Occultella kanbiaonis: one gene and its partner. The protein of the gene in region 1 binds, or shares a complex with, the protein of each later gene. Links are inferred from orthologs where the notes say so. Each region holds a gene or a part of one and is shown on either strand. Other genes may lie near its edges.

Evidence for each region. Proteins that work in one complex are often made in the same cells at the same time.
Region 2: GKS42_RS11175 (region 1) and GKS42_RS09380 share a complex: the UniProt entries of both Bacillus subtilis proteins name them as parts of the possible RNA degradosome complex. The link is inferred for Occultella kanbiaonis from one-to-one orthologs.

What each region holds. Positions count from the first base shown.
Region 1 is NZ_CP046175.1:2,412,752-2,419,352, reverse strand. Bases 178-3,129 are described here. They hold GKS42_RS11175 (6-phosphofructokinase), read right to left. Parts: upstream 2,191-3,129; coding sequence 1,165-2,190; downstream 178-1,164. Other genes in these bases: GKS42_RS11170 (class I SAM-dependent methyltransferase), read left to right, coding at 2,285-3,115; rpsA (30S ribosomal protein S1), read right to left, coding at 178-956. Outside these bases: more of rpsA, read right to left, coding at 1-177; polA (DNA polymerase I), read right to left, coding at 3,216-5,912; GKS42_RS11160 (PaaI family thioesterase), read left to right, coding at 5,911-6,315; GKS42_RS11155 (GNAT family N-acetyltransferase), read right to left, coding at 6,231-6,601. UniProt on the Bacillus subtilis protein: Catalyzes the phosphorylation of D-fructose 6-phosphate to fructose 1,6-bisphosphate by ATP, the first committing step of glycolysis.
Region 2 is NZ_CP046175.1:2,037,291-2,043,885, forward strand. The notes cover bases 1,789-4,734. They hold GKS42_RS09380 (polyribonucleotide nucleotidyltransferase), read left to right. Parts: upstream 1,789-2,115; coding sequence 2,116-4,353; downstream 4,354-4,734. Other genes in these bases: rpsO (30S ribosomal protein S15), read left to right, coding at 1,789-1,908; GKS42_RS09385 (M16 family metallopeptidase), read left to right, coding at 4,346-4,734. Outside these bases: GKS42_RS09365 (PadR family transcriptional regulator), read left to right, coding at 1-429; GKS42_RS09370 (bifunctional riboflavin kinase/FAD synthetase), read left to right, coding at 512-1,501; more of rpsO, read left to right, coding at 1,639-1,788; more of GKS42_RS09385, read left to right, coding at 4,735-5,728; dapB (4-hydroxy-tetrahydrodipicolinate reductase), read left to right, coding at 5,767-6,546. UniProt on the Bacillus subtilis protein: Involved in mRNA degradation. Catalyzes the phosphorolysis of single-stranded polyribonucleotides processively in the 3'- to 5'-direction. Necessary for competence development in Bacillus subtilis.

The sequences.
Region 1 (6,601 bases):
CCGTCCTCGACGCGCACGAACGCACCGAACGGAACGAGCTTGGTGACCTTACCCGGCACGACCTGCCCGATGGCGTGCGTGCGGGCGAAGGCCTGCCACGGGTCCTCCTGGGTCGCCTTCAGCGACAGGGAGACACGCTCGCGGTCGAAGTCGACGTCGAGGACCTCGACGGTGACCTCCTGGCCGACCTCCACGATCTCGTTCGGGTGGTCGATGTGCTTCCAGGACAGTTCGGAGACGTGGACGAGACCGTCGACGCCGCCGAGGTCCACGAACGCACCGAAGTTGACGATGGAGGAGACCACACCGGGGCGGACCTGACCCTTCTGCAGCGTCTGCAGGAAGGTGGAACGAACCTCGGACTGGGTCTGCTCGAGCCAGGCGCGACGGGACAGGACCACGTTGTTGCGGTTCTTGTCCAGCTCGATGATCTTGGCCTCGATCTCCTGGCCGATGTACGGCTGGAGGTCGCGGACCCGGCGCATCTCCACGAGGGAGGCGGGCAGGAAGCCACGCAGGCCGATGTCGAGGATGAGGCCGCCCTTGACGACCTCGATGACGGTGCCGGTGACGACGCCGTCCTCCTCCTTGATCTTCTCGATCGTGCCCCAGGCCCGCTCGTACTGCGCGCGCTTCTTGGACAGGAGCAGACGACCCTCCTTGTCCTCCTTCTGGAGGACGAGGGCCTCGACGCGCTCACCCACGGAGACGACCTCATCGGGGTCGACGTCGTGCTTGATGGAGAGCTCGCGGGAAAGGATGACGCCTTCGGTCTTGTAACCGATGTCGAGGAGGACCTCGTCCCGGTCGACCTTGACGACGGTGCCCTCGACGATGTCTCCGTCGTTGAAGTACTTGATGGTCGCATCGACGGCTGCGAGGAAGTCTTCTTCCGAGCCGATGTCGTTGATCGCGACCTGCGGGACCTTCGTCGTGGCGGGGGTGGTGATAGTCATAGAGTGTTGGACTCCGATGTGGACAGGAATAGTACGGACAGGGGCTGGTGGCACACGTAGCCCCCGCGAACCGTGTGTTCCCATGGTCATCGGAGTTCCGATCACCGGGCGGCGCAGGAGGGCACGAAAAGCCGTCTACTAGTCTATCGTGTCCGGCCAGGCATCGCTACCAGCCCCGATGTCGGCCGCGACACCCGGGCACCGAGGCTCACGCCAGCGCGGACGCGACCGCGATCAATTCGTCCGGGACCCGCTTCAACCGGCCCGCGACCTCGCTCAGCGGCACCAGTTCGACCCGGTCCCCGCGCAGCGCGGTCATGACGGCGCTGCGGCCCTCGGCGAGGGCCTCCACCGCGGCGTAGCCGAACCGGGAGGCGAGGATCCGGTCACCCGGGAGCGGCGTGCCCCCGCGCTGCACGTGACCGAGCACCGTGACCCGGGTCTCGAACCCGGTGCGCGCGGCGATCTCGGCGGCGACCCGCTCCCCCGTGGAACCGGCGATGATCTCGCCGTGCGGGCCGAGCCGGGTCTCGAACTCGAACGACGTGCCCTCGGCGGGCACGGCACCCTCGGCCACCACCACGATGGAGAACGACGCGTGAGCCCGGTGCCGGTGCTTGAGTGTGCGGACCACCCGGTCCATGTCGAACGGTGCCTCCGGTGCGAGGACGATCTCGGCGCCGCCGGCGATGCCGGCCTGCACGGCGATCCAGCCGGCGTGCCGGCCCATCACCTCGACCACCATGACCCGGTTGTGCGACTCGGCGGTGGTGTGCAGGCGGTCGATCGCCTCCGTGGCGACGTGCACGGCGGTCTCGAATCCGATCGAGGCGTCGGTGCCCTCGACGTCGTTGTCGATGGTCTTCGGGATCCCGATGACGTTCACCCCGTGCTCGGCCACGACGCTCGCCGCGTGCAGGGTGCCGTCCCCGCCCACGCAGATCATCGCGTCGATCCGCTCCGCCTCCAGGGTGGCCAGCACCGCGTCCATGCCACCGGGCTCCGAGTGCGGGTGGAACCGTGCGGTGCCGAGCAGCGTCCCGCCGAGCGCCAGCACGCCGCGGATGTCGTCGCGGGCGAGCGGTCGGACGTCGCCCTCGGCCACGCCGCGCCAGCCGTTGCGAAAACCGGTCACCGAGTGCCCGTAGGAGCCGTGTGCATGCTTGACGACCGCCCGGATCGCGGCGTTCAGTCCGGCGCAGTCGCCGCCCCCGGTGATCAGTCCGATGCGCATGGCCACTCCCTGATGTCGATTCCCGTCGGCTGGTCGCTCGGCATCAGGGCCGCCCGGGTTCGAGTCTAGGCTGACGCCGAACGAGGGAGGACCCATGGGGACCGATCGGCGCGGGCCGTTGGCGAGGGCCGGGTACGAGCAGGTCGACGGCGGCCGGGCGGCGGGCGCGAACGCCGCCTGGTGGAGCGAGGGTGCGCAGGAGTACCTGGGCGAGCACGGCGAGTTCCTGGGGGCGGCGGACTTCTGCTGGTGCCCGGAGGGGCTGCGGGAGGAGCGGGCCCAGTTCTTAGGGCCGACGGCGGACCTCGCCTCCCGTTCGGTGCTGGAGGTCGGCGCCGGGGCGGCGCAGTGCTCCCGGTGGTTGCGTTCGCGGGGCGTGCTGGACGTGGTCGCGACGGACGTGGCGCCGGGGATGGTGGCCGCGGCCGCGGCGCTGGACGCCGCGACCGGGATCGGCGTGCCGACCGTGGTGGCCGACGCCCGCGACCTACCGTTCGCGGACGCCTCGTTCGACGTGGTGTTCACGGCGTTCGGGGCGCTGCCGTTCGTGCCCGACGCCGAGCGGGTGCACGCAGCAGTGGCGCGGGTGCTGCGCCCGGGCGGGTTGTGGGTGTTCTCGGTGACCCACCCGATCCGGTGGGCGTTCCCCGACGACCCGAGCGCGCACGGGCTGACCGCGGTCCGGTCCTACTTCGACCGCACGCCCTACGTCGAGACCGACGACGCCGGCGAACCGCTCTACGCCGAGTTCCACCGGACCATCGGCGACCATGTCCGGGACGTCATCGGGGCCGGCCTCGTCATCGAGGACCTGATCGAGCCGGAGTGGCCCCCGGACAACGCGAACATGTGGGGCGGCTGGGGGCCGGAGCGGGGAGCTCTGCTGCCAGGGACCGTGATCCTGCGGACCCGGCTGCCGGGCTGACCTCCTGGCCGGACCCGCGGCGACCAGTGTCCGAGGACCCGCGGTGCCCAGGGTGCGAGGACCCCGCGGTGCCCAAGGGGCGACGACCGGCCCGCACCCGTCAGTGACCCGCGTCGCGCCAGCTCTTCCCGGTGCCGACGGAGACGTCCAGCGGCACCGCCAGGTCCGCGGCAGCGCCCATCTGCTCGCGCAGCACCGCCTCCGCCGCCTCGGCCTCACCGGGTGCGACCTCGACCACGAGCTCGTCGTGCACCTGGAGCAGCAGGCGGGACGTCAGCCCCTGCTCGCGCAGGGCCCGCTCCACCCCGATCATCGCGACCTTGATGATGTCCGCCGCGCTGCCCTGGATGGGCGCGTTCAGTGCCATCCGCTCGGCCATCTCCCGACGCTGCCGGTTGTCCGAGGTGAGGTCCGGCAGGTACCGCCGGCGGCCGAGGATGGTCTCGGTGTAGCCGGTGGTGCGGGCCTGCGCGACCACGGAGGCGAGATAGTCGCGGACGCCGCCGAAGCGCTCGAAGTAGCCGTCCATGAGGGTGCGGGCCTCGGACGTCTCGATCTTCAACTGCTTGGACAGCCCGAACGCGGACAGGCCGTAGGCGAGCCCGTAGGACATCGCCTTGATCTTCGAGCGCATCGCGGCGGTGACCTCCTCCGGCTCCACCTCGAACACCCGCGACCCGACGAACGAGTGCAGGTCCTCCCCCGACCGGAACGCCTCGATCAGACCGGCGTCCCCGGACAGGTGCGCCATGATGCGCATCTCGATCTGGGAGTAGTCGGCCGTGAGCAGGTTCTCGTAGCCGGAACCGACGACGAACGCGGCTCGGATCCGGGTCCCCTCCTCGGTGCGGATCGGGATGTTCTGGAGGTTCGGGTCCGCCGACGACAACCGGCCGGTGGCCGCGATCGTCTGGGAGTAGGTGGTGTGGATCCGCCCGTCCGGGGCCACGGTGCGCAGGAGCCCCTCGACCGTCTGCCGGAGCCGGATCTGGTCCCGGTGGATGAGCAGGTGCTCCAGGAACGGGTGCTCGGTCTTGGCGTACAGGTCCGCGAGGGCGTCGGCGTCCGTCGTGTACCCGGTCTTGGTCTTGCGGGTCTTCGGCATCCCGAGCTCGTCGAAGAGGACCTCCTGGAGCTGCTTCGGGGAGGACAGGTTCACCTCGCGGCCGATCACCTCGTAGGCCTTGGTCGCGGCAGCGGTGACCGCGTCGCCGAACTGGCTCTCGAGCTCGTTGAGGTAGTCGACGTCCGCGGCGATGCCGGCCTTCTCCATCTCGGCGAGGACCGCGGCCACCGGCAGCTCGAGATCGGTGAGCAGCTCGGCCGCACCCCGGTCCGCGAGGTCGGTGCGCAAGGCGGCGGCCAGATCGAGGACGGCGGCGGCCCGGACGGCGCCGATCTCATCCTCGGCGGGACCCTCCAGGACGAGCATCTGCTGACCGGAGTCGTCCTCGCCGGCGCGCAGTTCCCGGTGCAGGTACCGCACGGACAGGTCCGCGAGCGTGAAGCTGCGCTGGTCCGGGTGGCACAGGTAGGCGCCGATGGCGGTGTCGAAGGTGATGCCGTCGAGAACGAGGCCGCGCCCGTCCAGGCTGTGCCACGCTGCCTTGGCCTCGTGCACCACCTTGGGTGCGGCCGGGTCCGCGAGCCACGCCGCGAGCGCCGTCTCGTCCTCGACCGAGATGTCGGCGAGATCGATCGTGAGGGCGGTGCCGCCGTCGGCCGCCAGCGCCAGACCCCACGCGTCCCCGCTGCCCTGAGCCGCGGAGCCGCGCACATCCAGGCCCACCTCGGCACCGGCGCGGGCTTCCAGCCAGGCGGGCAGGCCACCCGGCGCGAGCGCGGTGACGTCCAGGTCGAAACCCTCGGACGCCTCGGTCTCGGCGTCCTGCGGGGTCATCTCGAACAGCCGGTCCCGCAGCACCCGGAACTCCAGCGCGTCGAAGACCTGATGCACCTTCTCACGCTCGAACGGGCGGCGGGCCAGGTCATCGACGCCGAGCGGCAGCTCCATGTCCCGGAGCAGATGGTTCAGCTGCCGGTTCAGGATCACCTGGTCCAGATGGGCGCGTAGGTTCTCCCCCGCCTTGCCGCTGATCGCTGGGGCGTTCGCGATGATGCCCTCGAGCCCGCCGTGGGTGTTGATCCACTTCGCCGCCGTCTTCGGGCCGACGCCGGGGATCCCGGGCAGGTTGTCGCTCGTCTCCCCCACGAGTGCGGCCAGGTCCGAGTACTCCGCGGGCGTCACGCCGTACTTCTCGGTGACCGCTTCCGGGGTCATCCGGACCAGGTCGGAGACCCCCTTGCGCGGGTAGAGCACCGTGACCGACTCCCCGACGAGCTGGTAGGTGTCCCGGTCCCCCGAACAGATGAGCACGTCCAGTCCGGCGGCGCTGGCCTGGGTAGCGAGGGTGGCGAGGATGTCGTCCGCCTCGAAGCCCTCCTTGCCGAGGGTCGGCACCGCGAGCGCGGCCATGACCTCCTCGATCAGCGGGATCTGCCCGCGGAACTCCTGCGGGGTCTCGCTCCGGGTGCCCTTGTACTCTGCGTAGGTCTCCTTGCGGAACGTCTGACTCGAGACGTCGAACGCGACGGCGACGTGCGTCGGCTCCTCGTCGCGGAGCAGGTTGATCATCATCGAGGTGAACCCGTAGACGGCGTTCGTGGCCTGCCCCGTGGAGGTGGAGAAGTTCTCCACGGGCAGGGCGAAGAAGGCGCGGTACGCCATCGAGTGCCCGTCGATCAGCAGGAGCTTGGGTCGCACGTTCTCACTCACAGGTGCCACCCTATGCGTCATGACTGACATCGCGGACCTGGCCGACCTGACCCGGGGCACGCTCATCGAGAAGCTCGGTATCGAGATGCTCGAGATCAGCGCGGAGCGGGCCGTCGGCCGGATGCCGGTGGCCGGGAACACCCAGCCGGTCGGCCTCCTGCACGGCGGCGCGACCGCGGCGCTCGCCGAGACCCTCGGCTCCTTCGCGGCGGTCGCGCACGCGGGACCCGGGCGCTACGCCGTCGGGCTGGAGCTGAACGCCACCCACCACCGCGCCGCGCGGGAGGGCTGGGTGACCGGGACGGCGACGGCCATCCACCTGGGCCGCTCGACGGCGACCTACGAGATCGCGGTGGCGGACGAGTCCGGTCGGCGGGTCTGCACGTCCCGGTTGACCTGCATGCTGCTGGACGCCCCGTCCTGATCCGCCTGATCGGCCCGGTCGGTCCGCTCCGCGCGGTCGGCCAGGTCCACCAGGCTGAGCCCCCGGGGCGGGGTCTCGGGCAGCCCACGGGACCGCCGACGGCGGGCGATCAGCTCGTCGATGCCACGGACCCGCTTGTCACGGCCGCCGGCTGGCTGCTCCAGGCGGCGGAGCAGGGCGGCGGTCTCGGCGATCCGACGGGAACCTGCCGGGACGAACCCGAGCCCGGAGAGGAAGCGCTGTTCGCTGCGGGCACCGGTGAGCGGCATGGTCACGACGCGCTCGC
Region 2 (6,595 bases), 380 kb from region 1 along the record:
CTCCTCCTGGCGGAGGAGCCGCGGCACGGCTACCAGCTGATCCAGGAGATCGGCGAGCGCAGCTCCGGAGCGTGGACGCCGAGCCCCGGCTCCATCTACCCGACGCTGCAGGCACTCGAGGATGAGGGATTGCTCACCATCGAGAACATCGAGGGCCGGCGCACCGCGGCACTGACCGAGGCGGGCCGGACGTACGTCGAGGAGAACCGGGCGTCGCTCGGCACGCCCTGGGAGGTCGGTGGCCCCGATGCCGCGCTGGCCGTCCGCCGCAGCATGATGGCCTTCATGGATGCCGCGAAGCAGGTGGTCCGGGTCGGTGACGCCGCGCAGCAGCAGGCTGCCGTCGCGATCCTGGACGGCGCTCGCAAGGACCTCTACCGGGTCCTCGCCGAGGACTCCGAGGCCGCCGACACCGACACGGACTCGTAACGCCTTCGCGCGCACCCGCCCGGAGGTGGCACGCTTGGCCTCGGTGTCCCGACCCGGGACCACATGGGAGGCGAACAAGAACGTGCGGCGCTGGAACGGCATCACGGAGATTCCTGCGGATCTGACCGCGAGCGTGCTCACCATCGGCAATTTCGACGGCGTCCACCTCGGGCACCGCGCGGTGCTCGCCGAGGTGGTGGCCGCGGCGCGCGCCGAGGGGGTTCCGGCCGTTGCGGTCACCTTCGACCCCCACCCCGCCACGGTGCACCGGCCCGAGAGCGCGCCGACGCTGCTGACGGGGCTCGACGACCGGTTGGCGCTGATGGCGCAGACCGGACTGGACGCCGTCCTGGTCGTCGGCTACACGGAGGAGTTCGCCCGGCAGGCGCCGGAGGAGTTCGTGCGCCGCTACTTCGTGCAGGCGCTGCACGCGCGCCGCGTCGTGATCGGCGAGGACATCCGCTTCGGCTGGGGCAACGTGGGGGACCGCACCACGATGACCGAGCTGGGCCGTCGCCTGGGGTTCGAGGTCGAGGTGGTCCACGACGTCGCCGAGCCGGGGGAGCGGCGCTGGTCCTCCACCTGGGTCCGGGAACTGCTCGCCGAGGGCGACTGCGCGGGTGTGACCCGCGTCCTCGGGCGGCCGCACCGGATGCGTGGGGTCGTCGTCCACGGCGAGGCCCGTGGGCGTGAGATGGGGTTCCCGACGGCGAACCTCGACACCGGCGCGACCGGCACCATCCCCGCCGACGGCGTGTACGCGGGCTGGCTCGTGCGGTACCCGGGCGCGCCGGAGGAGGTCTCGTTGCCAGCGGCCGTCTCGATCGGCACGAACCCCACCTTCGACGGTGTCCAGCGCCGGGTGGAGGCCCATGTGCTCGGCCGCACCGACCTGGACCTCTACGACGAGGAGGTCGTGGTGGAGTTCGTGCGCCGGCTGCGTCCGACGCTTCGTTACGAGGGGATGGCAGCGCTCATCGAGCAGATGCGCCAGGACGTCATCGCCGCCGCCGACGTGCTCGGCGTGCCCCACCCGGCCCAGCTGCCGGCCTCCGGGTCCGCCACGCACTGAGGCCCGGCAGCCACGCGATTCCTCGGCCCCCTCCAGCGGGTGATAACCTGAGCGTTGCCGTCAGATCGGCCGCGGATTCGTCATGCCCGGGAGAACATGCCCCGGAGCTCCGCGCAACGAACACACCAAGGAGAACCGTGGCCCTCGATGTCGCAGTCAAGTCGCAGATCATTGCCGAATACGCCACCCACGAGGGTGACACCGGCTCCCCTGAGGTCCAGATCGCGCTGCTCTCGCGGCGGATCAAGGACCTGACCGAGCACTTCAAGGAGCACAAGCACGACCACCACTCGCGTCGTGGCCTGCTGCTCCTGGTCGGCCAGCGCCGTCGCCTCCTCGGCTACCTGCGCGACGTCGACATCGAGCGTTACCGCTCGCTCATCGAACGTCTCGGCCTGCGCCGATAGTGACGTGACCGGCCGGCCCGGGACCCCAGGGTTCCGGGCCGGCCGGTTCATGTGCCCGCCGGTGCGCGGGCGCCGTATCACCCACAACTACAGACAAACCACCCACTCGGGGCTTTCGTTGGTCCTCGGTAGTGGCTTCCGGACAGGCGTCCGTGGGCCTCGATCGATGACCGTCGAGCCCCGGACGAACACGAAGGAGGGCACCCCATGGAGGGTCCCGAGATTCAGTTCGCCGAAGCCGTCATCAACAACGGCAGTTTCGGCACGCGCACGGTCCGCTTCGAGACGGGTCGTCTCGCCAAGCAGTCCGGCGGCGCCGCCGTCGCGTACCTCGACGAGGACACGATGTTGCTGTCGACCACGACGGCCGGCAAGTACCCCAAGGACCAGTTCGACTTCTTCCCGCTGACGGTGGACGTCGAGGAGCGCCAGTACGCCGCCGGGAAGATCCCCGGCTCGTTCTTCCGCCGTGAGGGCCGTCCCTCGACCGAGGCGATCCTGGCCTGCCGCCTGATCGACCGGCCGCTGCGTCCGCTCTTCGTCAAGGGCCTGCGCAACGAGGTCCAGGTCGTCGAGACGATCCTCGCGATCCACCCCGACGACTCCTACGACATCCTCGCGATCAACGCCGCGTCGATGTCCACCCAGCTCTCCGGCCTGCCGTTCTCCGGCCCGGTCGGGGCGGTCCGGATCGCCCTGATCGACGGTCAGTGGGTCGCCTTCCCGCGCTACAGCGAGACCGAGCGCGCCGTGTTCTCCATGGTCGTCGCCGGCCGCGCGGTGACCGTCGCCGACGGCACCACCGACGTCGCGATCGCGATGATCGAGGCCGAGGCCACCGACAACGCCTGGACGCTCATCAAGGAGCAGGGTGTCGGCGCCCCGACCGAAGAGGTCGTCGCGCAGGGCCTGGAGGCAGCGAAGCCCTTCATCAAGGTGCTCGTCGAGGCCCAGCAGGACCTCGCCACCCGAGCCGCGAAGGAGGTGCAGGAGTTCCCGCTGTTCCCCGACTACCAGCCCGACGCCTACGCCGCCGTGGAGGCCGAGGTCGGCCAGGCGCTGTCCGACGCCCTCGCCATCGCCGGCAAGCAGGAGCGCGAGAGCCGGATCGACGAGATCAAGGACGCCATGGTCGGCGCCCTCCAGAACGGTTTCGACGGTCGCGAGAAGGAACTCTCCGCTGCCTACCGCGCGGTCACCAAGAAGCTGATCCGCCAGCGCATCCTCACCGACGGCTTCCGGATCGACGGGCGTGGGCTGCGGGACATCCGCACCCTCTCCGCCGAGGTCGAGGTACTGCCCCGCGTGCACGGTTCGGCGCTGTTCGAGCGCGGCGAGACCCAGATCCTTGGTGTCACGACGCTGAACATGCTGAAGATGGAGCAGCAGCTCGACACGCTGTCCCCGCAGACGCGCAAGCGCTACATGCACAACTACAACTTCCCGCCCTACTCGACCGGTGAGACCGGCCGGGTGGGCAGCCCGAAGCGGCGCGAGATCGGCCACGGCGCCCTCGCCGAGCGCGCGATCATGCCGGTGCTGCCGAGCCGCGAGGAGTTCCCGTACGCGATCCGTCAGGTGTCCGAGGCTCTCGGCTCCAACGGGTCGACGTCCATGGGTTCCGTGTGCGCCTCGACCCTGTCCCTGCTGAACGCCGGGGTGCCGCTGCGCGCGCCCGTCGCCGGCATCGCGATGGGCCTGGTCTCGGACACCGTTGACGGGGAGACCCGCTACGCGGCGCTCACCGACATCCTTGGCGCCGAGGACGCGTTCGGCGACATGGACTTCAAGGTCGCCGGTACCCGCGAGTTCGTCACCGCGATCCAGCTCGACACCAAGCTCGACGGCATCCCCGCCTCCGTGCTCGGTGGTGCGCTCACCCAGGCCCGCGAGGCCCGGCTGCACATCCTGGACGTCATGGCCGAGGCCATCGACACCCCGGACGAGATGGCCCCGACGGCGCCGCGCGTGATCACCGTCCAGGTCCCGGTATCCAAGATCGGCGAGGTCATCGGGCCGAAGGGCAAGATGATCAACCAGATCCAGGAGGACACCGGCGCCGACATCTCCATCGAGGACGACGGCACCGTGTTCATCGGCGCGACGGACGGCCCCTCGGCCGAGGCCGCGCGTCAGGCGATCAATGCGATCGCCAACCCGCAGATGCCCGAGGTGGGCGAGCGGTTCGTGGGCACGGTCGTCAAGACGACCTCCTTCGGCGCGTTCGTGTCGCTGTCCCCGGGCAAGGACGGGCTGCTGCACATCTCCCAGGTGCGCCGCCTCGTCGGTGGCAAGCGGGTGGAGAACGTCGAGGACGTGCTGTCCGTGGGTCAGAAGGTCGAGGTCGAACTGGCCGAGATCGACCCGCGCGGCAAGCTCTCGCTGCACGCCGTCATCGCAGAGGACGACGCCGAGAAGTCGGAGTCCGCGCCTGCGGATGCGTGACGTGTCAGAACTGATCCTCGGCCCGGCGGGATCGCCGGGTACGGAGATCACCGTGGAGACCGGAGCCGGCGCCGTCGTGCGCCGCTCCGTGCTCCCCGGTGGGATCCGGGTGCTGACCGAGGCCATGCCCGGTCAGCGCTCGGCCGCGATCGGTGCCTGGGTGGCCGTCGGTTCTCGTGACGAGACCGACGGCCACCACGGCTCCACGCATTTCCTCGAACACCTGCTGTTCAAGGGCACGCCCTCCCGCGACGCGATGGAGATCGCCTCGGCGTTCGACGCCGTCGGCGGCGAGGCGAACGCCGCGACCGGCAAGGAGCACACCTGCTACTACGCGCGGGTGCTCGACGCGGACCTGCCGATGGCGACCGACGTCATCCTCGACATGGTCACCTCCGCGACGCTCGACCCCGACGACTTCGACAGCGAGCGCGAGGTCATCCTCGAGGAACTCGCGATGAACGAGGACGACCCCGTCGACGTCGCACACGAGCGCTTCTCGGCCCTCGTCTTCGGGGACCACCCGCTCGGCCGTCCGATCGGGGGCACCCCGGAGAGCATCCGTGCGGTGCCAAGGGATGCCGTCCACGAGCACTACCGGCGCACCTACACGCCGTCCGAGCTCGTGGTCACCGCCGCCGGTGGGGTCGACCACGACACGCTCTGCGAGGCCGTCACACGCGCCGTCGCTGCGGGCGGCTGGTCTCTGGACCCGGCGGCCGCGCCGGCCCCGCGCCGCAGCCCGACCACCAACGGTCTGGACCTGCTCCCGGTGCAGGGCTCCGCCGCGACCGTGCGGCGCGGCACGGAGCAGGCCAACATCATTCTCGGCGGACTCGGCCCGGTGGCCGGAGACGATCGGCGCTTCGTGCTCTCCGTGCTGAACGCGGTCCTGGGCGGTTCGATGAGTTCACGCCTGTTCCAGGAGATCCGCGAGAAGCGCGGACTCGCGTACTCGGTCTACTCGTTCGCCTCGGGCTACGCCGAGACCGGCGCCTTCGGCCTCTACGCCGGCTGCGCGCCGGGCAAGGTGGCGCAGGTCGTCGAACTCCTCGACGCCGAGTGGGCCCGCCTGGCCACGACGGTGATGGACGACGACGAGCTCGCTCGGGGCATCGGTCAGATGTCCGGTGGACTCGTCCTCGGCCTCGAGGACTCCGGCTCCCGGATGTCGCGCCTCGGTCGCGCCGAGATCACGATGGGCGAGTTCGTCGGCCTCGACGAGACCCTCGCGCGGATCCGGTCGGTGACCGCCGAGCAGATCCGGGACCTCGCCGCGGAACTGTACGCGGCGGCGCGGCACCTGGTCGTCGTCGGCCCGTTCGAGGAGGACGTCGCGGCCACCGCGTTCGGGGCTCTGCCGACGGCTGCCTGAGGCGAGGAGCCGGTGGGCGCGCGGATAGCATGGCGATCATGCCGAACACGCCGAATACTGCCGCCGCGCCCCTGACGATCGCCCTCCTCGGCGCTGCCGGGCGGATGGGATCGACCGTCTGCGACGCCATCGAGAGCGCCGGCGACCTCGTCCTCGGCCCCCGGCTCGACGTCGGCGACGACGTGGCGCTCCTGGCCGGCAGCGGGGCCACCGTGGCCGTGGACTTCACCGTGCCGTCCGCCACCGAGGCGAACGTGCACGCCCTCATCGACGCCGGTCTGCACGCCGTGGTCGGGACCACCGGCTGGACCGAGGAGTCCCTGGGACGGGTGCGCACCCACCTCGCCGAGGACGGTCGCGGGCTCGGCGTTCTGATCGCTCCGAACTTCGCGCTCTCCGCGGTGCTCGCGATGCGGTTCGCGGCCCAGGCGGCCCGCTTCTTCGAGTCCGCGGAGGTCATCGAGCTGCACCACCCGAACAAGGTGGACGCGCCGTCCGGGACGGCCGTGCACACGGCCCGCGCGATCGCTGCCGCCCGCGCTCAGGCCGGCCTCGCAGCCGGCCCGGACGCCACCGAGACCGCCCTCGACGGCGCCCGCGGCGCCGTGGTGGACGGCGTGCACGTGCACGCCGTGCGACTGCGCGGCCTGGTCGCGCACGAGGAGGTCCTGTTCGGCAACCCGGGGGAACAGCTGACGATCCGCACGGACAGTTTCGAGCGGTCCTCGTTCATGCCGGGCGTGCTCCTCGCCGTTCGCGCCGTGGTCGAGCACCCGGGCCTGACCGTCGGCCTGGACGGGTACCTGGACCTCGGCTGATCCGGCCGGGCCGGGGCGTCGTGGGACCCTGCGGATCGGCCGGATGACC